One region of the Streptomyces sp. NPDC046335 genome, then DNA from elsewhere that is predicted to be linked to it. Evidence: riboswitches for the same ligand, from Rfam matches in the RefSeq annotation. Region 1 holds a riboswitch; each other region holds the start of a gene.
The links. A riboswitch is a leader RNA that binds a small molecule or an ion and turns the genes downstream of it on or off. The one in region 1 is predicted to bind cobalamin.
Positions count from the first base shown of each region.

Region 2: linked by a shared signal. The riboswitch ahead of cobN (cobaltochelatase subunit CobN) and the one ahead of ACZ6JY_RS10475 (energy-coupling factor ABC transporter permease) in region 1 are both predicted to bind cobalamin.
Region 3: linked by a shared signal. The riboswitch ahead of ACZ6JY_RS36350 (GHMP family kinase ATP-binding protein) and the one ahead of ACZ6JY_RS10475 (energy-coupling factor ABC transporter permease) in region 1 are both predicted to bind cobalamin.
Region 4: linked by a shared signal. The riboswitch ahead of ACZ6JY_RS36375 (ABC transporter substrate-binding protein) and the one ahead of ACZ6JY_RS10475 (energy-coupling factor ABC transporter permease) in region 1 are both predicted to bind cobalamin.

Region 1 covers NZ_JBVJFF010000004.1:213,426-219,001, reverse strand. Annotated here, with positions in the region: gene ACZ6JY_RS10500 (heavy metal translocating P-type ATPase) at 1-397, opposite strand, end outside; gene ACZ6JY_RS10495 (hypothetical protein) at 394-657, opposite strand; gene ACZ6JY_RS10490 (energy-coupling factor ABC transporter ATP-binding protein) at 800-1,633, opposite strand; gene cbiQ (cobalt ECF transporter T component CbiQ) at 1,630-2,379, opposite strand; gene ACZ6JY_RS10480 (energy-coupling factor ABC transporter substrate-binding protein) at 2,386-2,760, opposite strand; gene ACZ6JY_RS10475 (energy-coupling factor ABC transporter permease) at 2,760-3,485, opposite strand; cobalamin riboswitch at 3,516-3,699, opposite strand; gene ACZ6JY_RS10470 (SDR family oxidoreductase) at 3,757-4,683, opposite strand; gene ACZ6JY_RS10465 (FUSC family protein) at 4,831-5,576, opposite strand, start outside.
Region 2 covers NZ_JBVJFF010000003.1:288,403-293,978, forward strand. Annotated here, with positions in the region: gene ACZ6JY_RS08175 (precorrin-2 C(20)-methyltransferase) at 1-1,320, opposite strand, end outside; gene ACZ6JY_RS08180 (precorrin-8X methylmutase) at 1,317-1,943, opposite strand; gene cobG (precorrin-3B synthase) at 1,955-3,268, opposite strand; cobalamin riboswitch at 3,383-3,503, shown strand; gene cobN (cobaltochelatase subunit CobN) at 3,547-5,576, shown strand, end outside.
Region 3 covers NZ_JBVJFF010000019.1:98,063-103,638, reverse strand. Annotated here, with positions in the region: gene ACZ6JY_RS36355 (cysteine synthase family protein) at 1-810, opposite strand, end outside; gene ACZ6JY_RS36350 (GHMP family kinase ATP-binding protein) at 807-1,466, opposite strand; cobalamin riboswitch at 1,799-2,042, opposite strand; gene ACZ6JY_RS36345 (ferric reductase-like transmembrane domain-containing protein) at 2,253-3,242, shown strand; partial or broken gene ACZ6JY_RS36340 ((2Fe-2S) ferredoxin domain-containing protein) at 3,533-3,810, shown strand; gene ACZ6JY_RS36335 (ABC transporter permease) at 3,916-4,635, opposite strand; gene ACZ6JY_RS36330 (ABC transporter ATP-binding protein) at 4,632-5,576, opposite strand, start outside.
Region 4 covers NZ_JBVJFF010000019.1:105,088-110,663, forward strand. Annotated here, with positions in the region: gene ACZ6JY_RS36365 (MDR family MFS transporter) at 1-1,254, shown strand, start outside; gene ACZ6JY_RS36370 (methyltransferase domain-containing protein) at 1,223-1,972, shown strand; cobalamin riboswitch at 2,027-2,207, shown strand; gene ACZ6JY_RS36375 (ABC transporter substrate-binding protein) at 2,238-3,281, shown strand; gene ACZ6JY_RS36380 (FecCD family ABC transporter permease) at 3,278-4,396, shown strand; gene ACZ6JY_RS36385 (ABC transporter ATP-binding protein) at 4,393-5,184, shown strand; gene ACZ6JY_RS36390 (hypothetical protein) at 5,171-5,575, opposite strand; gene ACZ6JY_RS36395 (NADH:flavin oxidoreductase) at 5,553-5,576, shown strand, end outside.

The sequences.
Region 1 (5,576 bases):
CCAGCGCGAAGCACAGCCACTGCCAGTTGCGGAACTGGAGTACGGGCGCCATGGACAGGACGAGCACCGGCAGCGAGAGCAGCGCCACGACGAGCAGCCGGTCCCGCTCCTCGTTCCTGGCCGGTTCCGGCTCGGGCTCCGCCCGCGGCGGCTCGGGGGGTCGCGCCGTGTATCCGGCGCTCTCGATGGCCGCGGCCAGGTCAGCGGGCGTGACGTGGGGCGGGTGACTGACCCGGGCGCGCCCGGTGGCCAGGTTGACCGTGGCACTCACGCCCTCCAGCCGGGCCAGCTTCTTCTCGACCCGCCGCACACAGGCCGCGCAGGTCATGCCGTCCACGGCCAGATCGGTGACGGCCGCCGCCTCGGGCGCGGTCAGCCGGGTGCCGGCGGCCGTCATCCGTGCATCCCGCCCATGCCGGGCATCTCCTCGGCGTCGTCGCCGGCCGGCCGCGTACCGCCGTCGCCGGTGCTCGTCCCGGGTCCGTGCATGCCGGGGGCGACGGGCCCCGCCCAGGAGCCGACGGCGTACGACACGGTGAACACCAGGGCGAGCAGCAGCAGGAAGGCGGGGAGGGTGAAGCGGCGGGGGTCGGACCGGAGCGGGTTGAATCGGCGGGTAACGAAAGGGCGGGGGGTGAAGCGGCGGGGGTGGTCCATCAGCGGTCTCCTGCGCGCGTCGTGCATCACGGGTGTGGCTCGCGCCTGCGGCGCCGGCCGGTCGCGGCCGTGCCGGTACAGGAGTCGGGGCGGCGGAGTACCGAGTTCCCGCACCCGGGAGTGATCCAGCCCACACGCCCCGCTACGCCGCCCCCGGGAGCACCTCGCACTCCTCCGGCGTGCGCGGCCCGCGGTCCGCCTCCGTCAGGAGGCCGTGCGCGCGCAGCAGTTCGGCGACGGCGACACCCCACGGCAGGTTCAGGCCCGCCCGGGCCAGGAGGTCCCGGTCGGCCAGGGTGGCCGCGGCCGGGCCCGTGCGGACCCCGGAGGGGGTGAGCAGCGCCGCGTCGTCGGCCCAGCGCAGGGCCAGGTCCACGTCGTGGGTCGCCATCACCACGGTCGTCCCCGTGTCCCGCAGGCCCCGCAGGGTGGCGAGGAGGCGCTCCTGCCCTTCGGGGTCCAGGCCCGCGGTCGGCTCGTCGAGGATCAGCACGCGCGGGCGCATCGCCACGGCGCCCGCGATGGCCGTGCGCTTGCGCTGACCGTAGGAGAGCAGGTGGGTGGGCCGGTCGGCCAGCGCCCCGATGTCGAGGGCGGCCAGCGACTCGGCCACCCGCGCCCGCACCTCGGCGTCGGGCAGCCCGAGGTTCAGCGGACCGAAGGACACGTCCTGCTCGACGGAGGCGGCGAACAACTGGTCGTCGGGGTCCTGCACGACGAGCTGGACGGTGGTACGCAGCCGGGTCAGCCCCTTGCGGTCGTACGTCACCGGGACTCCGCCGAGCGTCAACTCGCCCTCGCTGGGGCGGAGTCCGCCGCTGAGCAGCCGCATGAGGGTGGTCTTGCCGCTGCCGTTGCGCCCGAGCAGGGCGAGGGCGCGTCCCTCGGCGACGTCGAAGTCCAGGCCGCTGAGCACGGCGGGCCCCTCTTCGTACGCGTAGGACGCCGCGCGCAGCGCCACCAGGGGCTCGCTCATGGAAGGAACCTTTCCAGTACGAGGGTGAGGGCGATCAGGCCCAGGAGAAGGACCGCGACGGCGGCCACGAAGGGCCGGGAGACCTTCGCCTCGGGCACGAGCACCCGCAGCGTGCCGTCGTAGCCGCGCCCGGCGAGCCCTGCCTGAAGCCGCCCCGCCCGGTCGAAGGCGCGCACGAACGCGGTGGCGCCGAGCCCCGCGAGCGACCGCCAGGCGGCGGCTCTGGTGGTGTGGCCGAGCCGCGCCGCCTGCGCCTGGCGGACGCGCCCCATGGAGTCCATGAGCAGGAAGCTCATCCGGTACGTCACGAGGGCGACGTCCACCACGGGCGCCGGCACCCCCGCCCCGACCAGGCGGGGCAGCAGGTCCGACAGGGGCGTGGTGAAGGCGAACAGGAGCACCCCGAGCGAGGCCGCCGAGGTCCGGAGCAGCAGCCCCCCGGCGCGCGCGGGGCCGCCTTCGGCGAGCGTGACGAACCCGTCGGGGCCGCCGAGCTGGACGAGCAGGGTCAGGGCTCCGGTGACGCAGAAGCCGAGCGGCACGCGGTAGGCGCGCCACAGCTTGCGGGGCGGCACGCCCGCGGGGCCGAGCAGCACCACGAGCGCGGTGACGAGGACGAGGGCCGCGCCCGGCCAGGGCGGCAGCGAGATGGCGAGGACGGTGAGGCCGAGGCCGAGCACGGCCTTGTCCACGGGGTGACGGCGGCGCCAGCGGCTGCTGTGCGCCGCCGCGTCGATGGGCAGCACCGCGGATCAGGCCTGCCCGGCCCCGTTGCGGCTGTCCGCCGCGTCGCCGGGCGGCTCGGCGTGGCCGTCCCGCACCCGCTCGCGCTCCGCGCCCTGGCGGCGCCCCCTGCGCAGCCCGAAGTAGTACGCGAGGACGCCTGCGCCGAGCGCCGCCTGAAGGGCGAAGAGCGCCGACTCGACCTCGCCGGACGGCGGTTCGTACAGCGGGGAGAACCAGGGCTCGTAGTCGGGGTCGATCTCGGTGATCGCCGTCTCGGCCTGGGCGTCGGCGCCCGCGAACGGCTCCTTCTTGTGGTCGCCGAGTCCCAGCACGAGCGGCAGGACCGCGAGGGCGGCGACGATGACGATCAGCAGGGTGTTTATCTTCGCGTTCCGGCTCATCAGGCGCTGGCCCCCGTCTCGGTCCTGGTGTTGTCCGTGTCGGTGGCCTTGGCCGTCCGCTTGCGCTGGAGCAGTACGCCGAGCCGTGTGAGCTCTCCCTTGCTGGACTGCACGAGGAGCCGCATCACGAGGACGGTGAGCAGTCCCTCGCTGACCGCCAGCGGGATCTGGGTGACGGCGAAGATGCCGCCGAACTTGCCCAGGGCGCCGATGAATCCGCTGCCGGGGTCGGGGAAAGCGAGGGCGAGCTGGACGCTGGTGACGCAGTACGTGGACAGGTCGGCGACGAACGCGCCGAAGAACACCGCCACCATGAGCGGCACGTCGTACCGCTTCAGGAGCCGGTAGACGGCGTATCCGGCCCAGGGCCCGACGATCGCCATGGAGAAGACGTTGGCGCCGAGCGTGGTGAGCCCGCCGTGGGCGAGCAGCAGCGCCTGGAACAGCAGCGTGATCGTGCCGAGCACCGCCATGATCGGCGGGCGGAACAGGATCGCGCCGAGGCCGGTGCCCGTCGGGTGCGAGCAACTTCCGGTGACCGACGGGATCTTCAGTGCGGACAGGACGAAGGTGAAGGCTCCGGACGCACCCAGGAGCAGGGTGCTCTCGGGGTGCTCCTTGACCTCACGCGTAAGGGAGCGGACTCCGTGGACGACGAACGGCGCGGACGCTACGCCCCAGGCGATGGCGTGCGCCGGCGGGAGGAAACCCTCGGCAATGTGCATGGCTCAGCAGACCCTCTCCAGCACCTCGTGGATGGACGACGTGCCTTGGCCGGTCTCCTGGCTGACGGGTAGTACCGCCCGAACTCCGCCTTCCCGGGCGCGTGTGCGCCCAGTGGCTGCCGCGAGGGCTGGAGCCGGACATCCCGATCACAGTGGCGAGGGCCGCACCGGCATCACACCGGATTTCCCGAGCACCAAGGCGTGGTGACAGTAGTGCGAGAGCCGGAGGCATGACAACTCGCCCGCAGGTCATCGCGGTGTCGGGCCGCGGTCAGCGCGTGTCGGTCTCACCGCCCGTCACGGCGAGGACCTCGCCCACGGTGAAGCTGGAGTCCGCGTCGGAGGCCAGGTAGACGTAGGCGGGCGCCAGCTCCTCCGGCTGGGCGGGACGGCCGAGCGGGGTCTCGCTGCCGACCTGGGAGAGGCCGTCCTTGGGCATGTGCGGGTCGGCCGTGTTGAGGACCGTCCACACGGGTCCGGGGGCGACGACGTTGGCGCGGACGCCCCGCTTGGCGAGGTGGGGCGCGATCGACTTGGTGAAGGTGATCAGGGCCGCCTTCGAAGCCGCGTAGTCGATCATCGTGGTGCTGCCCTTCAGGGCTTCCTCCGTGGCCGTGGCGATGATCGCGTCGCCCGCGTCCAGGTGCGGCAGGCTCGCCATGACCAGGTGGAAGTAGGCGTACACGTTCGTCTTGAACGTGCGGTCCCAGTCCTCGGCGTTGAGCTGCTCGAGCTCCAGCTTGCTGTTCAGGTAGGCGGCGTTGTTCACCAGGATGTTCAGCGTGCCGAACTCCGCCACGGTGCGTGCCACGGCGTCGCGGCAGAAGTCGGCGTCGCTCACGTCGCCGGGCAGCAGCAGACAGGTGCGTCCGGCCTTCTCGACGAGCCGCCGGGTCTCTTCGGCGTCCTGCTGCTCCTCGGGCAGGTGGACGATGGCGACGTCGGCCCCTTCGCGCGCGTAGAGCCAGGAGACGGCCCGGCCGATCCCGGAGTCGCCGCCGGTGATCAGCGCGACCTTGCCGAGCAGCTTGTCGGCGGCCTTGTACCGCGGTGCCTCGTAGCGGGGCCGCGGGGACATGTCGGCCTCGACGCCGGGCGGCGGGCCGTGCTTGTCCCCCGGGAACGGAGGCGTCGGCTCGGACGTGACCTGCGGCGTGCCGTGGTCGCTCGTGCGGGCGTCGTGCTGGCCCTCTTGCATGGGGAGGCCTCCTGCGGAAGTCGGGCATGGGCGGCCGGTGCCGCGTGCCGCCCAAGATCGGTGACCCGGGTCGGGTGCCCGTGTCCCCCGGGGCACAAACGGTGCGAACGGCTCTCGGAGGGTCCTGGGGCCACCACGGGCCGGAGGTCAGCACGTGTCCTTGAGCACGTCGCAGGTGTGCTGGAACTCCTCCATGAGGCGGTTCGCCTCGACGACGAGGACTCCGTACGGGCGGGCCGGGTCGGCCAGCGGCAGGCCGGAGCGGGCCGCCTGCTCGGTCACCGCGCGGGCGCGGCCCTGGGCGTCGTCGGCCAGTTCGCCGAGGTGCCGGGCCTGCTCGGCCAGGGAGTTCTCGTCGAGTTCGGCGAGCACGTCGGTGATCTTCGAGATGCTTTCGAGGAAGTCGGCGTAGCTGCCGAAGAACGCGCCGTCGTCGAGCCTGCCCTCCTCCTGCTCGGTCCACTGGTCGAGGCTGCGGGTCAGCGACGAGACCTGGTAGAGCGCGCGCACCAGGGCTTCGAGGACCGCGCCGTAGCCCTCGAACGAGACATGGCCGCCCCGCTTCCTGCGCAACAGCAGCCGGGGGTTGTAGTAGAGGCTCTCCTCGGCCGTACGGAAACCGTCGCGCGCCTGTGTGATCATGCCGCCGGTCTGCTCCGCCCTGCTGTGCCAATGGGCACAGTGGTCGGCGTCGATCTCGTTCTCGCGCAGTACGGGATACATGTCGCTCACCAGGTCGCCGAGGGCGGCGGAGAGCGTGCGGAGGCCGGATTCCGCGCTGCTGTGCCGCATCGGCGGGGCGACCGTGAGGTTGACGATGACGCCGATGCCGCAGCCGATCAGGACGAGGAGGACGATCTGCCCCAGCTGGGTGATCTTCTCGCTGCCGGTGG
Region 2 (5,576 bases), on a different contig from region 1:
TTCGAGCAGCAGCTCCCGTGCCTTGCCCACCTGCCAGGTGCGGCTGCGTGAGCCGGGGTTGTAGAGGGCGAGGACGAGGTCGGCGGAGGCCGCGGCGGCCAGGCGCGAGGCGATGACCTCCCACGGCTTGAGGCGGTCGGAGAGCGAGATGGTGGCGTAGTCGTGGCCGAGGGGGGCGCCCACGCGGGCGGCGGCCGCGTTGGCGGCGGTCACCCCCGGCAGCACCCGCACAGGAAGGTCCGCGTACGCGTCCTGCGAGGCGGCCTCCAGGACAGCCGTGGCCATGGCGAAGACGCCCGGGTCGCCGCCCGAGACGACGGCCACGCGCCGCCCGCGCCGCGCCAGTTCGAGGGCGAACTCGGCGCGCTCGGACTCCACGCGGTTGTCGGAGCCGTGCCGCCGCTGACCCGGGCGGTGGGGCACGCGGTCCACGTAGGTGGTGTAGCCGACCAGGTCGTCGGCGGCGGCGAGCGCGCCGCGCGTCTCGGGGGTCAGCCAGAGCGGTCCCGCGGGCCCGGTGCCGACCACGACGACCTCGCCGCGGGCGTCCGCGGCCGGCTCCGGCGCGGGGCCGCCGGTCAGCGGGGCCACCCGGCTCGGCAGCACGGCCACGGAGAAGTACGGCACCGACTCCGGGTCCACATCGGCGAGGCGTCCGGTGCGCTCGCCCTCCATGGTGGCGCGCTCCACGTAACGGGCCTCGTCCAGGCGGCCCACGCGCTCCAGGGCGCCGCGCACCTTGCCGAAGGTGCGGCCGAGCTTCATGACGACCGCCGAGTCCGTCGCCGCGAGCCGCGCGGCGAGCTCCTCCTCGGGGAGGGTGCCGGGCAGGATCGTGAGGATCTCCTCGGCCTCCACCAGGGGTTCGCCGAGCCGGGCCGCCGCCGCGCTCACCGAGGTGACGCCGGGGATGACCTCGGTCTCGTAGCGGTGGGCCAGGCGCTTGTGCATGTGCTGGTAGGAGCCGTAGAAGAGCGGGTCGCCCTCGGCGAGTACGGCGACCGTGCGCCCGGCGTCCAGGTGCTCGGCGAGGCGTGCGGCGGCGGCCTCGTAGAACTCGTCGAGGGCACCGCGGTAGCCGCCGGGGTGGTCGGTGGTCTCCGTGGTGACGGGGTAGACCAGCGGCTCCTCGATGTGGTCGTCCCGCAGGTGCTTCGCCGCGATGGAGCGGGCGATGGAACGGCCGTGCCGCGCGGAGTGGTACGCGACGACGTCGGCGGCGGCGATGACCTCGACGGCCCGTACGGTCATCAGGGAGGGGTCGCCGGGGCCGAGCCCGACCCCGTACAGCTTCCCCGGATCAGTGGTCTCGGTGTTCACTCCGCCTCGCTCGCAATCGCGTTGATCGCCGCCGCGGCCATCGCGCTGCCGCCGCGACGTCCCCGTACGACCAGGTACTCAAGGCCCGAGGTGTGCTCGGCGAGCGCGTTCTTGGACTCGGCGGCGCCGACGAAGCCGACCGGTATACCGAGCACGGCGGCCGGGCGCGGCGCGCCCGCCTCGATCATCTCCAGGAGGCGGAAGAGCGCGGTGGGCGCGTTGCCGATGGCGACGACGGAGCCTTCGAGGCGGTCGCGCCAGAGTTCCAGGGCGGCGGCGCTGCGGGTGGTGCCGAGCCGCGCGGCGAGGTCGGGCACGGACGGGTCGGTGAGGGTGCAGACCACCTCGTTGCCTGCCGGGAGCCGCTTGCGCGTGACGCCGCTCGCGACCATGTTCGCGTCGCACAGGATCGGGGCGCCGTCGCGCAGCGCCTTGCGGGCGTCGGCGACCACGCTGGGGCTGAAGGCGAGGTCGCGGACGAGGTCGACCATGCCGCAGGCGTGGATCATCCGCACCGCGACCTGGCTGACGTCGGCGGGCAGACCCGCGAGGTCCGCCTCCGCGCGGATGGTGGCAAAGGACTCGCGGTAGATCGCCGCGCCGTCCTTCTCGTAGTCGAACACTGTGCTCTCGCTCATTTCGTGGCCGTTGTTGTGGTTGCCGATGTCGTACGCGTACGTGCCTGTGCCGTACGTGCCGTGGTGACCGCCTCGGTGAGGGTGGTGCCGGTCACGGGGGCCGCCGTGCCGCCGGTGCGGGCCGTCACCTCGTACCGCCCTTCGCCGGTGGCGAGTACGTCGACCCAGTCACCGCGCGGGTGTCCGCAGCGGCGCTCGCAGCCCGACCAGTGGACGGGCAGGCCGCCGGGGGCCGGCACGGCGTCCGCGCGGACGTCGGCGAGGGACTTGGCGCAGCCGGGGCGTCCGGTGCAGGCGCCGACGCCGAGCCAGGGCGACGCGGGGTCGGTGATGAACCCGGCGTCGGCCAGTGCGGCCAGGCGGTCGCGGGCCGCCGTCGCGTCGGCGAAGCCGGGGAGGACGAAGCCGCGCCACGGGGTAACCCGCAGTTCGTCGGCGGGCAGCGGCAGAAGGGCCCGCCACTGGGCGGCGGTGACCCGGCCGAGCGGGGCGTTGACGGCGACGGCGCGGCCGATGACCCCGGGCAGCGGCGGAACCGCCACGAGCGGCTCCTCCGCCTCCGCCCCGGTCACCGGCACCGCCGGGATCGACGCCCGCCTCAGCGCCTCGGCCACCCCCGCGTCGCGGCCGGGAGGCAGTTCCCGTACCCGCCAGGCCCCGTTGCCCGCCTCGCGCGCCGCGGCGAGGAACGCCCCGGCCGCGGCGAGGGCGGCGCGCGGGGCGTCCGCGGCGGCCACCCGCACCGCCAGGGCCCCGACCCGCGCGACCGCCGTCCCGCCCGATTCTGCGATCAAGGTCACATCGCCGCCGAGCCCCGCCATGTCTCCGCGACCGTCGTCGAGGGCGAACAGGAAGCGGCCGGACAGCGCGGTGGTCCACTCCTCGGCGCAGAGGAGCCCGTCCAGCTCACGGGCCCACAACTGCACGTCCGCGAGGCCGTTCTCGTCGATTCCGGCGAGCGGGGAGGCCACGATGTTCCGTACGCGTTCATGGCGCGCGGAGGGCAGCAGGCCGGCGTCCGCGAGCGGCGCGGCCAGGGTGGAGCCGCAGTCTTCGGCGAGGCCGCGCAGCTCGACGTTGCCGCGCGAGGTGACGCTGAGCCGGCCGTCCGCCAGGCGCTCCGCCGCGTCGGCAAGGACCAGCGCCTGACGGCCGGTCAGAAGCCCTGCGGGCAGCCGGAGTCGGACCAGCGCACCGTCGTCGGCGAGGTGCGGGCGCAGGGCTCCGGGACAGGCGTCGCCCCGGTCACGTATGAGGGATTCGCCCTTGTTCGTGGAGGTTGCTCGGGTGGGCGGCATGGCGGCGAGCATACCCACGCGCCTGCGGGCGGTCGCCTCCCGACGAGGGCCTTCGGGGCGGGCGGGCGCCCGCTCCGGCGCGGGCAGGACTTACTATGCAGACGGCGGTCCGCCAGGTCCGCCGACGCCAGCGACGGCGTGGGCCCGACAGGGGCCCGAAGGAGGAAGCCCGGTGCGAATCCGGCGCGGTCCCGCCACTGTGAGCCCCACCCACGTGGGGTGAGCCAGGAACTCCTGCCGTCCATACGACCACCCGGGGCGCGGACACCCCGAGGAAGGCCTGCGCCCGCATGCTTCTGCTGCTGTCGACCTCCGACACCGATCTGCTCAGCGCCCGCGCGGCGGGGGGTCCGGTCGACTACCGGTTCGCCAACCCCTCCCGCCTGGACCTCGCCGAGCTGCCCTCCCTTCTCGACGGCGCCGACCTGGTCGTCGTACGCCTCCTCGGCGGCGTCCGTGCCTGGCAGGACGGCCTTGACCAGCTCACCGCCAGCGGTCTGCCGGTGGTCGTGCTCACCGGTGAGCAGGCGCCCGACGCCCAGCTCATGGCCTCCTCCACGGTGCCGGTCGGCATCGCCGCCGAGGCGCACGCCTACCTCGCGCACGGCGGCCCCGCCAACCTGGAGCAGCTCGCCCGCTTCCTCTCCGACACCGTGCTGCTCACCGGCCACGGCTTCGAGCCGCCCGCGCCCGCGCCGTCCTGGGGCCCGCTGGAGCGCGCCGCGCGTGACGTCGAAGGCCCGACCGTGGCGCTGCTCTACTACCGCGCCCACCACATGAGCGGCAACACCGCGTTCGTGGACGCCCTGTGCGGCGCGATCGAGGACGCGGGCGCCCGCCCGCTGCCGCTGTACGTGGCCTCGCTGCGCGCCCCGGAGCCGGAGCTGATCGAGGAGCTGCGCGCGGCGGACGCCATCGTGACGACGGTCCTCGCGGCGGGCGGCACCAAGCCCGCCGAGGCGTCGGCCGGCGGTGACGACGAGTCCTGGGACGCGGGCGCGCTGACCGGCCTCGACGTGCCGATCCTCCAGGCGCTCTGCCTGACCGGGTCGCGTTCGGCCTGGCAGGAGAACGACGAGGGCGTCTCGCCGCTCGACGCCGCAAGCCAGATCGCGGTGCCGGAGTTCGACGGGCGGCTGATCACCGTGCCGTTCTCGTTCAAGGAGATCGACGAGGACGGCCTGCCCGCCTATGTCGCCGACGCGGAGCGCGCGGCCCGCGTCGCCGGGATCGCCGTGCGGCACGCCCGCCTGAGGCACATCCCGGCCGCCGACAAGCGCCTGGCCCTGGTGCTCTCCGCGTACCCGACCAAGCACTCCCGCATCGGCAACGCGGTGGGCCTGGACACCCCCGCGTCCGCCGTCGCGCTGCTGCGCAGGCTCATCGACGAGGGCTACGACTTCGGGCCCACGGAGGACATCCCGGGCCTGGTCTCCGGTGACGGCGACGAGCTGATCCGCGCGCTGATCGACGCGGGCGGCCACGACCAGGACTGGCTCACCGACGAGCAGCTCGCCGCCAACCCCGTCCGCATCCCGGCCGCCGCCTACAAGCGCTGGTACGCGACGCTGCCGCAGGAGCTGCGGGAGTCCGTCGAGGAGCACTGGGGGCCGCCGCCCGGCGAGATGTTCCTGGACCGCTCCCGTGTGGGCGACGGCGGTGACCCCGAGGGCGACATCGTCCTCGCGGCCCTGCGCCGCGGGAACCTGCTGATCCTCATCCAGCCGCCGCGCGGCTTCGGCCAGAACCCGATCGCGATCTACCACGACCCGGATCTGCCGCCCTCGCACCACTACCTGGCCGCGTACCGCTGGATCGCCGCGTCCGCCGACGACGGCGGGTTCGGCGCCGACGCGATGGTGCACCTCGGCAAGCACGGCAACCTGGAGTGGCTGCCGGGCAAGAACGCTGGCCTCTCGGCGGCCTGCGGCCCCGACGCCGCGCTCGGCGACCTGCCGCTCGTCTACCCGTTCCTGGTCAACGACCCGGGCGAGGGCACGCAGGCCAAGCGCCGCGTGCACGCCACGCTCATCGACCACCTGGTCCCGCCGATGGACCGCGCCGACTCCTACGGCGACATCGCGCGCCTGGAGCAGCTCCTCGACGAGTACGCGCAGATCAGCTCCATGGACCCGGCGAAGCTGCCCGCGATCCGGGCGCAGATCTGGACCCTCATCCAGGCGGCGAAGCTCGACCACGACCTCGGTCTTGAGGACCGCCCGGACGACGACGGCTTCGACGACTTCCTGCTGCACGTCGACGGCTGGCTCTGCGAGATCAAGGACATGCAGATCCGCGACGGTCTGCACGTGCTCGGCAC
Region 3 (5,576 bases), on a different contig from region 1:
GGCCTCGTACATCGCAGTGAGGTATCCGGCGCCGGTGGACAGCCCGGCGAAGACGGCGTGGTCGCGCAGCAGGGCGACCGTGCCGGACATGGCGTGGGTGAAGTCCAGCCAGTGCACGGCGTCGTAGAGGGTGTGGCGGACGTTGTCGAAGACGATCGACGACCCGATGCCGGCGATGATCGCTTCCGGGTCGTGGTGGTCCTGGCTGCCGAAGGTGAGGCTGCCGAAGGGCTGGACGCCGACCAGCCGCACCGAGGGGTCGGTGGCGCGCAGGCGTTCCACGAGGCCGCCCGTCGAGGCTCCGGAGCCCACCCCTCCGACGACGGTCAGTGCGGTCGCGGGGAACGCGGTGGTGATCCGGTCGGCGACCTCGTGGTAGCCGAGGTAGTGGACGTCGTCGTGGTACTGGCGCATCCAGTGCCAGGCGGGGTGGTCGGCCAGGATCTCCTTCACCCTCCGTACCCGTAACTCCTGGTCCAGCTTGAGGTTCTCGGAGGGCCGGACCTGTTCCACGGTGGCGCCGAGGATCTCCAGCTGGGCGCGGGTGGTGATGTCCACGGTGGTGGACGCGACGATGTGGCAGCGCATGCCGTAGCGGTGACAGGCCAGCGCCAGGGCGTAGGCGTAGATGCCGCTGGAACTGTCGACCAGGGTCTGTCCCGGACGGATCGTGCCCCGTTCCAGCAGGTGGCGGACAGCGGCGAGCGCGGAGTAGATCTTCATCGACTCGAACCGGATCAGGACGAGGCCGTCGCAGAGCCGGACGAGATCGGGGACCTTCAGGGCGTCGGCGATGTGAGGGTGGATCACCCGTAGCCTCCTTGGGCGAAGGAACACTGCTGGCCGAGCGAATGAAAGAAGGCGGACAGTTCGGACTTCAGGGCGGCGTCGGGGCGGCCGGGGAAGAGATAGCCGATCAGACAGCCCGTGTGGGCGACGAAGACGCCGTCGGCGCCGAACCGCTCCTGGTGGGCGAGCATGCTGTCGAATGCCGCCTTGGGCAGCACCCGCTGTGACAGGGCGGCGCTGGCGGTGGCCGCCCGTGCGACCGCGGCCGGATCACCGGAGACGAATCCCTTCAGCAAGTCGGTCAGGCACCGTTCGTACTCCTCCCCGTGCCGCCGGTAGTGCGCCAGCAGCAGGTCGGTGACGGCGGCGGTGTCCACCGTCCCGGGCTCGGTGATGTACGCGGTGTGGAAGCCGATGTCCGTGCCCAGCCGCCGCACCACCCGGTGCCGGCCACTGAGGTACAGGGCGAACTCGTCGAGGAAGACGCTGTCCGCCCGTTCGATCGCCGCCAGGACGCCGAGGACCACGTCCGCGTCATACGGCAGGGCGAAGAGCCGGAACAGGCAGCGCAGGGTCGCCACGATGTCGGCGGTCGAACTCGCCATCCCCACGCCCACCCGAAGGTCGGAGTGGGCGCTCCAACGGCCCGGTGGCAGCGTGAGCCCGAAGTGCTCCACGAAGAGCCGGGCCCGCGATCGCGGACTTCTCCCCGAGCGGCAGCGGGTCCGGCGGATCCGTCCCGTGGGTGAAAGTCACCCGGGAACGGCGGCCCACGGGAAACGACACGACGGCGATGGCCGGATCGGGGCCTGCCCGCAGCGGACCCTGGTACAGCTCGCCCAGGGTGCCGTGGCAGACACCGGAGACGGTACGGCCCGTCACGAACCCCTCCTCCTGTCCGCGTCCTGGAATGCGACCGGGGAGGAGGCGCCGTGCGGGGCGTGCCCCGCGGGTATCCCGTCCGTACCGCCGACCCAGTCCTCGAGGTCACCGCGCACCACCCGCACAGCACGTACGGGCGCAGTGGCAGGTCTTCGGACTCGTGGGCTCGCTCACCGGGGACACCGGTCACCGGCGGGCATCTACCGGCCGTCGCTTCCCGGCCCCGAACCGACTCGGGCCAGTGCTGATGACGGCTTTCGTTCCCACTCACCGCTGCGGGACAGTCCCGGATTCCCACCGGGTTCCCTCTTGCGTCGCGCCGCCAATACCTGGTCGGACAGGAGACGCGAACCGACTGCGGGCATGAGCGTAGGGCGGCTCACGCCGCTGCGGGAGGGGCGCGGCGTCAGTTGTCCGGATGCGATCGTCCGGGCGGCGGCATCGGAGCCTTGAGACGACTCGGCCGACCCGGACAACACTCTGGCCGAATGTGTCCTCCGTATTTCCGGCCACGCCGGTCACACTGGTGCGTCGACGTCACCCGCACCTCCCCTCGGAGTACCGCGCCCGGAAGGCCCAGGATGCTGCCAGAGACGACCCCGGAGGACGACGGCACGACATCCCCGCCGCCCGCCCGTGAGCGGCGTCCGCCCGATCGCGTCGTGCTGCGCGCCGACCTGCGCGCCGCGCTCCCCGACGCGGGCGCCGCCGTCCTGGTCACGGCGGCCGTCTTCGCGTTCCTGTACGCCCGCATGGAGTCGGGCAACTCGGCGACGGTCGCGGTCATGCCGTTCATGGACGACGCCGGTACCTACTGGATGTACCTCCTCAGCCAGGCGTTCGGCTGGTCGGGCCTGCTGTGGGCCTGGGGCACGGTCATGCTCGGTCTCCTGCTTTCGGGGCCGCGCCCCGCCCGGCTGCCGGTGTCCCGGCAGATCCTGGAACGCTGGCACCGCACCACGAGCCTGACCACGATCGCCCTGATGTCCGCACACGCACTGCTGTTCGCCGCCGAACTCGTGCGCTACGAGGCCCAGTTGGCGTGGGCCGGGCGGCTGTGGGCGGGGTTCGCGGACACGTTCGTGCCCGGCTGGTACGACTCCGGCACCGGTCGGATCGCCATTCCGCTGGGGCAGGGCGCTCTGTATCTGGCCGTCCCGCTGGGCCTGTTGTTCTACGTCCGTCACCGCATCGGCGCGAACACCTGGCGTCGGCTGCACCGCTTCGTCATCGTCGTCTACGTGCTGAGCGTGTGGCACACCCTGCTGTACGGCACGAACGTCTGGTACGGCGAGTGGCCGCGTACCGTGCTGTGGCTGCTGCAACTCCCGGTCGCGGCGCTACTGCTGGCCCGGTTGCTGCGGCCCGCCCGGCGGGCCGAGCGACTGGGCGCACCGACGCGGCGGGCGGGCGTGTCGCTTCCGAGCTGGACGGTGCGGGTCGTTGGCCGGGTGGCTGCCGGGGCCGTCGTGGTGGGTCTCGTCCTCGTGGTGGCGTCCGGCCATGACGGTGGCCGGGAACGCCCGGACGAGCCACCCACGACGAGTCCGCATGCACACGAGCCCGAGTGATCCCCGGCCGCCATCCGGACCAGACCGACACGGGCACCCGAGCGAGGGAGAGTCCCGCCACTGTGACCGGTGAGCGGATCCCGAACGGGCCACTTGCCCCACGAGGGACGGTAAGGCCGGGAGGAGCTGCGCCCCGAGAGCCAGGAGCCCCACGCCGCCGCCCCCTCGACGGAGCCCCGGGGCGGATCTCCCCGGAGAGGGAGCGTTTCGGCGTGTCCGACACAACGGACGGTGAGGCGTAGGGCACTGAGGTGACTGCGCAACTGGTGGGTGGGTAGGTGAGTGGGCGGCTGCCGTGCCGGGTCGTCGCGTGCCGGGACCGCGCAGGCCGCGCGTTTGCGTGGGGAGGCGCCCGTACGCATCTCCGCCTGCCTGGACGCGTGTGACCAGGCAGGCGTGGTTGTCGTGCGGCCCTCGTCCGCCGGGCGTGCGGCCGGAGCACGGCCAGTGCGGTTCGGCCTGGTGAACGACCCGGACGCGATAGAGGACATCGCCGCCTGGTCAGGCGGGCGGCCCCGGCGTCGCACCCCGGCCGGAGATCCTCGACCTGTACACGTTCAGCCCACCCTCCCTCGCGATCCGCCGCTTCCAGCCGGCCGGCCGAGCAGCCCGCTCCCGCCGGCCGGCAGACGTCGGCCGTCCCCCCTTCGGCCGGCCTCAGCGTCCGATGGCGTCAGACATCACGCCGGCGCAACCGCGAAACAGCGAGCACGAGGAGCGCCACGCTGTACGCGGCGACCAGGCCCAGCGACGGCCACGCGCCCAGCGAGCCGACCACCTCGTGACTCGCGTCCGAGGTCTGGGTGAGCTTCTCCAGAGCGGCGGTAGGGGGCGCGCCCGCGATCCACCGCTGCAGGTCGCCGAAGAGCGGGCCGAACAGGGAGGGCAGCAGCATCACCGCGACGACCACCGTGACGGCTCCCGCCGAGTGACGCTCGCCTTGGGCGTGCTCGCCGTCCTCGAGGATCGCGTCGCCGAGGACGTAAGCCGGCAAGCAGGCGACCAGGCCGATCGCGAACAGCAGCGCTCCGAGCAGGACCGCCTTGGCGGCCAGGACCCTGCCACGGCGCGGCACCGCGGCCAGAGTGGAGCCGATCGTGCCGCTGGAGTACTCGCCGCACACGGTCAGCGATCCCGCCACACCCGCGATCATCAAGGAGACGACGCTGAGAGTGAGACTGCCGCCGAGCACCGTGTCGTCGGGCTGGAGACTGCCGCTGAGCCCGACGAACACCGCGCCGACGACGATCAGCAGGCCGACTGCCGCCGTGGTCCAGCGAGTAGAGCGGAGGCTGGTGAACTTGGTCCATTCGAATGCGAGCGCAGTGCCGAAGCCAGGTGTCGGTGAGGCGCCGGCGGTGCCGACTCGCGTCGTGGTGGGGGGCGTTCTCATCGGACCAGTTCCTTCGTCTCGTGACCGGCGTCCGCCGTACCGCCCCGGAATTCGACCGAGGAGCGGGTCATGTTCATGTAGACCTCCTCCAGCGAGGAGAGGACCGGGGTCAGTTCATGGACCGCCAGCTGGTCACCCCGGGCCAGTTCGCCGATCTCCACCGGGGTGAGACCCGTGACCCGCCAGGCTCCGCGAGCGTCCAGGTTGACGGTCGCCCCGTGTGCTTCGAGCAGGGCGCGTATCCGTCCCGCTTCGTCGTCGGGCACGCGCAGCAGGGTGCCGCCCTGCGAATTCGTCTCGATGAAGTCCCGCATGGCGGTGTCCGCGAGGAGCTTGCCGCGCCCGATCACGATCAGGTGGTCGGCGGTCAATTCCATCTCGCTCATCAGGTGGCTGGACAGGAACACCGTCCGGCCCTGTGCCGCCTGGGACTTGAGCAGATCGCGGATCCGGCGGATGCCCTCGGTGTCCAGGCCGTTGACGGGCTCGTCGAGGATCAGCACCTCCGGGTCGCCGAGCAGGGCGGCCGCGATGCCGAGCCGCTGCCCCATGCCGAGCGACAGTCCCTTGGCCCGCTGGTCGGCGACCTCCGCCAGACCGACCAGTTCCAGGACCTCATCCACGCGGCGGCGCCCGATCGCGTTGCTGCGGGCGAGGCCCAGCAGGTGCTTGCGTATGGTGCGCCCGCCGTGGACGGACTCGGCGTCGAGCAGCGAGCCGACCGTCCGCAACGGAGCAGGGAGCCTTGCGTAGGAGCGGCCGCCCACAGTGACCGAGCCCGAGCTGGGTGTGTCCAGGCCGACGACCATACGCATGGTCGTTGACTTCCCGGCGCCGTTCGGTCCGAGGAAGCCGGGGACAAGGCCCGGCCGGACGGTGAAGGACAGGTGGTCGACGGCTGTCCTGTCGCCGTATCGCTTGGTGAGTTCCCGTGCGGAGTA
Region 4 (5,576 bases), on a different contig from region 1:
CACGCACCGGGCGGGAGCGGCCTGCAAGCCGCGCTGTCCACGCTGAACGGTCCGCTGCGTTTCCTGCTGCTCTGCTCGTTCCTCATCCCGCTCGGCAGCTTCATGATCCTGCCGTTCATGGCGGTGTTCCTGCACGAACGGCTCGGAATGGGGCTCGGCACGGTCGGCGCCGTGCTGGCCGTGGCGTCCCTCGTGCAGTTCTCCGGGGGGATCGTGGGCGGCGCCCTGGCGGACGGCTTCGGGCTGCGCCGCACCATGCTGTGGGCGCTGATCATCCGCACGGCCGGGTTCGTGGGCCTCCTGCTGGCACTGCGCTGGCCACCCCTGGCCGTCGGAGCACTGGTCCTCACCTGCTGCGGCGCCGCGCTGTACCTGCCCGCCAACAAGGCGTACCTCGTGCACGGCGTGGACGACGAACGCCGCCCCGCGTTCCTGTCGGCGGGCAACGCGGCGCTCAACGCGGGGATGGCGGTGGGACCGCTGATCGCGGGGCCGTTCGTGCTGTCCTCGCCCGGCTGGCTGTTCGTGGCCGTCACGGCGCTGTTCGTCCTGGTCACCGCAGGCCACGCACGGCTCCCCGACGCGAAGGCCGAGCGGGAACCGGGTCCGGAAGCAGGGGGGAAGGGCCTGCTCGCCGGGGTGGCGGTCCTGCCGTTCGCCGCCAACGCGCTCGCCTTCTACCTCTACTTCCACTTCCAGCACTTCCTGGCGGTGTACGCCGTCGAGCGGGCGTCCAGCGCGTTCTACAGCCTGGTCCTCCTGCTCTGCTTCACGCTGGTCATCGTCGTCCAGCCCCTCGCGTCCGGTCTGATCCGGCGCATGCCCTACGCGACTGCCCTCGCGGTCGGCTTCACGGGCCTGGCCGCCGGGCTGGCCGTCCTGGCGGCGGGCACCCGGCCGGCGCTGCTGGCGGGCGGGGCGCTGATCACGTTGGGCGACATCGTCCTGTTCCTGAAGAACGACCTGGAGGCCCTGCGCCGCAGCCCGCGCTCGGACGCCGTGGTCTTCGGCCGGCAGCGCCTGGCCGCGGGCCTCGGCGCCTGCGCCAGCGGAGTGCTGGGCGGGCAGTTGTACGGCATCACCGAACACACCGGGGGCACCGGCTTGTTCTGGCTGCTGTCCGCGGCGCAGTGCCTGTTGCTGCCGCCACTGCTGGCACTGCGCGCTCCCCGGGCGAAACACCTCCACCCGCACGATCACGACGAAGGAGCACTGACACCACATGACACGGACGGGCGGGTTCCAGGACGATGACTTCTGGACCGAGTTCCACGACTTCCTCTTCTCCGAGCAGCGCCACACGCAGGCCGAGGAACTGCTCGGCACCTCTCCCTTGCTGTCCTTCCCCGCCGGAGCCCGGGTGCTGGATCTGTGCTGCGGCCCCGGTGTGTTCACCGTCCCGCTCGCCCGCCGCGGCCACGACGTCACCGGGGTGGACCTGAGCCCCGCCATGCTGGACCGGGCGCGCAAACGGTCGGCCGACGCGGGCGCCCAGGTCACGTACGTGCGGGCCGACGCACGCGAGTACGAGGCCCCGGGCGCCTTCGATGTGGTCCTCAACATGTTCACCTCGTTCGGCTACTTCGACGACCCCGCCGACAACGCGCGCGTGCTGCGCACCATGTACGCCTGCCTGGCCCCCGGAGGCACCCTCGTACTGGACCTGGCGGGCAAGGAACTGCTGGCCCGCAAGGTCACCCCGCCGAAGGTGGTGAAGCGGGGCGAGGACCTGATGGTGCAGACCGACACCGTGCTGGACGACTGGGCGCGGCTGCGCAGCGACTGGGTCCTGGTCCGGGGCGAACGGGTGACGCGGGCCACCCTGGTGTGGTTCGTGTACAGCGCGGTGGAGCTGCGGCGGATGGTTCGGGAAGCGGGGTTCGGGCGGGTGGAGGTCTTCGGCGGTTTCGACGGCCGCCCCTACGACGAGAAGGCCGACCGGCTGGTGCTGCGGGCGGTGCGCGAGACATGAGGGCCGGGCAAGGGCGCTCGGGCACTTGCGCACGCCCTTATGGCCGCTTCCCGGCAGACCGTAGTATCAGCGGGTCATCACCGCGACGGGAGACAGGAAGCCGGTGCGAATCCGGCACGGTCCCGCCACTGTGACCGGGGAGTGCACCCTTCGACACGCCACTGCGCGCCGCGTGGGAAGGCAGGGGGAGCGGCGATCCGGGAGTCAGGACACTGGCCGGTCGCGGGCCCGTTCCGAGGAGCGCGGACTCCCCAGGAGGCTTCACGTGTACGACGGCACGTCCCGTCCCCCGCTGTTCACCCCTGCCCGCAGGCGGCATGCCCGGCGCGCCATGGCCGCGGCCGTCGCCCTGTCGGCGGCCCTGCTGACCGCCGGCTGCGGATCGTCGCAGGACACCGCCCAGGACGCGAAGGCCACGGCCCCGCCGGCCAAGGGCTTCCCCGTCACCATCGACAACTGCGGCGTGAGGACGACGTACGAGAAGGCGCCGGCCCGCGTCATCACCATCCACCAGCACCCGGCGGAACTCCTGCTCTCCCTGGGCCTGAAGAACCGTATGGTCGGCACCGCCTTTCCCGATTCCGCCGTCCTGCCCAAGCTGAAGAAGGACTACGAGTCGGTCCCGGAACTGGCGAAGAGGGAACCGTCCTTCGAGACGGTCCTGGAGGCCGAGCCGGATCTCGTCTACGGCGGCTACGGCAGCGCCTTCGCCGAGAACGAGGGCCGCTCCCGCGAGGCGTTCGCCGACGCCGGCATCGACACCCACCTCAACCGCGAGTACTGCGGCGAGAAGCGCGTGACGATGAAGGACGTCTACGAAGAAGTCCGCACCGTCGGCAAGATCTTCGGCGTGCCCGACCGCGCGGACAGGCTGGTCTCCGACCTCCGGTCACGGGTCGGCAAGGCCACCACCGCCGTCGAGGGCAGGCCCCAGGTACCCGTCTTCGTCTACGACAGCGGCGACAAGACCGCCTTCACCGCGGGCGGCAAGAGCCTCGGCACCGAACTGATCCGGCTGGCCGGCGGCAAGAACGTCTTCGCCGATCTCGACGACGTCTTCGGCGACGTCTCCTGGGAGCAGGTCGTCGAACGCAAGCCGGAGGTCATCGCGATCTACGACTACGCGGACGCCGGGAGCGTGGAGCAGAAGAAGAAGTTCCTGCTCGCCCAGCCCGCCCTGAAGGACGTGCCCGCCATCAGGAACAAGCGGTTCGTGGTGCTGCCGCTGACCGCCACCCTGGTGGGCGTGCGGTCCGCGTACGCGGTGGAGGATCTGGCGCGCGGCATCCACCCCGAGGGCTTCCGGTGACGGCTCCGGTCACCGACGCCGCCCCCGGGCAGGCCGCACGACCGGGGAAACAGGACGACAGACGACGGGCGGGCCCGGCCGGTCTCGCCGTCACACTCGTCGTCCTGGCCGTCCTGCTGGTGCTCTCCGCCACGGCGGGCCTGGCGATCGGCTCGGTCCATGTGCCGCCCGGACAGGTGTGGGGCATCGTGACGCACGCGCTGGGCGCCGACTGGGCAGAACCGGACTGGTCCCGCGCGCGCGAGACCATCGTGCTGGACGTCCGCGCGCCCCGCGTCCTCCTCGGGGCCGTGGCCGGCGCCGGGCTGGCGGTCGTGGGCACCGCCCTGCAGGCCCTGATCCGCAACCCGCTCGCGGAGCCCTACCTGCTCGGAGTCTCCTCCGGGGCCTCCCTGGGCGCCGTCGTGGTGATCGTCTTCGGTGTGACCCTGCTCGGACCGGTGTCACTGTCGGCCGCCGCGTTCGCGGGCGCGCTCGGAGCGCTGCTGCTCGTCTACGCCACCGCGCGCACCGGTGGCCGGATCACCTCCGCACGGCTCGTCCTGTCCGGTGTGGCCGTCGCCGCGGTGCTCACCGCCCTACTGCACCTGCTGTTGCTCACCGCCGACCGGGGCAACGAGGCCCGCGCGGTCCTCGCCTGGACCCTCGGCGGCCTCGGCGGAGTCAACTGGGACACCCTGTGGCTGCCCGGCGCCGCCCTGCTCATGGGCATCGCCGTCCTCATGGCGCAGGCCCGCAACCTGAACGTGCTGCTCGCCGGTGAGGAGGCCGCCACCACGATGGGGCTGGACGTGGCCCGCTTCCGCGCCCGTATGTTCGTCCTGCTCTCCCTCGTCACCGGCATCCTGGTCGCGGCGTGCGGACCGATCGGCTTCGTCGGCCTGATGCTGCCGCACATCGTCCGCCTCGTCGTCGGCGGTGACCACCGCCGCGTCCTGCCGACGGCCGCGCTCGGCGGCGCGGTCTTCCTCATCTGGGCCGACATCGCCGCACGTGTCGTCGCCGCACCCATGGAGATCCCCGTCGGCGTGCTCACCGCACTGTGCGGCGGACCGTTCTTCCTGTGGCTGATGCGCCGCGACGCCCGCAGGACCACCGACCGAGGAGGGGCATGACCGCCACCGAACTCGTCGTCGACGGCGTCACCCTCACCGCCGGCGCGCACCGCCTCGTCGAGGACGTCTCCCTGACCGCCCGCCCCGGCGAGGTCATCGGCCTCGTCGGCCCCAACGGCAGCGGCAAATCCAGCCTGCTGCGCGCCGTCTACCGGGTCCTGCGCCCCGCCACCGGCCAGATCAGCGTCGACGGCACCGACGCCTGGTCGCTGCCCGTGCGGCAACTGGCCCGGACCGTGGCGGCGGTGGTGCAGGAGTCGGGCGCCGACTTCGACCTCACGGTCCGCGAGGTCGTCGCGATGGGCCGCACCCCGCACAAACGGCTGCTCGGCGGGGACACCCCTGAGGACGCCGAACTGATCGAGACGGCCCTGGGCGCGGTGGACGCCACCGGCCTGGCCCACCGCCCCTTCGACCGCCTCTCCGGCGGCGAACGCCAACGCGTCCTCATCGCCCGCGCCCTGGCCCAGCAGCCGTCCCTGCTCGTCCTGGACGAGCCCACCAACCACCTCGACATCCGACACCAGCTGGACATCCTGAACACGCTGCGCCGCCTGTCGGCCACGGTGCTCGTCGCCCTGCACGACCTCAACCTCGCCGCCTACTACTGCGACCGCCTCTACGTCCTGCGCGACGGTACGGTCACCGCCTCCGGACCACCCGCCGACGTCCTCACGCCCCAACTACTGGACGACGTCTACGGCGTGACGAGCGAGGTCATCATCCACCCGCGCACGGGCGCACCCCAGGTGACCTTCCTCCCACCCACCCGCCTCACGTCGTCTTGACCGGCGGCGCGCTCAGGCCCGCCGTGACGAAGGCGATCACGGTGGAGGTGGCCGGCAGGGGGTGGGCCGCCGACGGGGCTCCGGCGAGGGGGCGGCCGTAGGTCTCCAGGAGGAGGCTGAAGGCGAGCCGGCGGCGTTCGGTGACTTCCTGGACGGACAGCTCGGGCAGCAGCCGGCCGAGCATCACCTCGAACGGCGTGGGGCTGAACAGCGTGGACACGTCGGGGAGCTGCCCGGTGGGCAGGGCGCTGCGGGCGAGCAGATGGCACAGCACCCGGCCGTCCGGGCTCGCAGCCAGCTCGGCGAACGGCTCGACCACGGCGGCCACCAGGTCGCCCACGCTCAGCCCCGCCTCGGGGCTCGGACCGCTGACCCTGCGCAACCGTGTCATC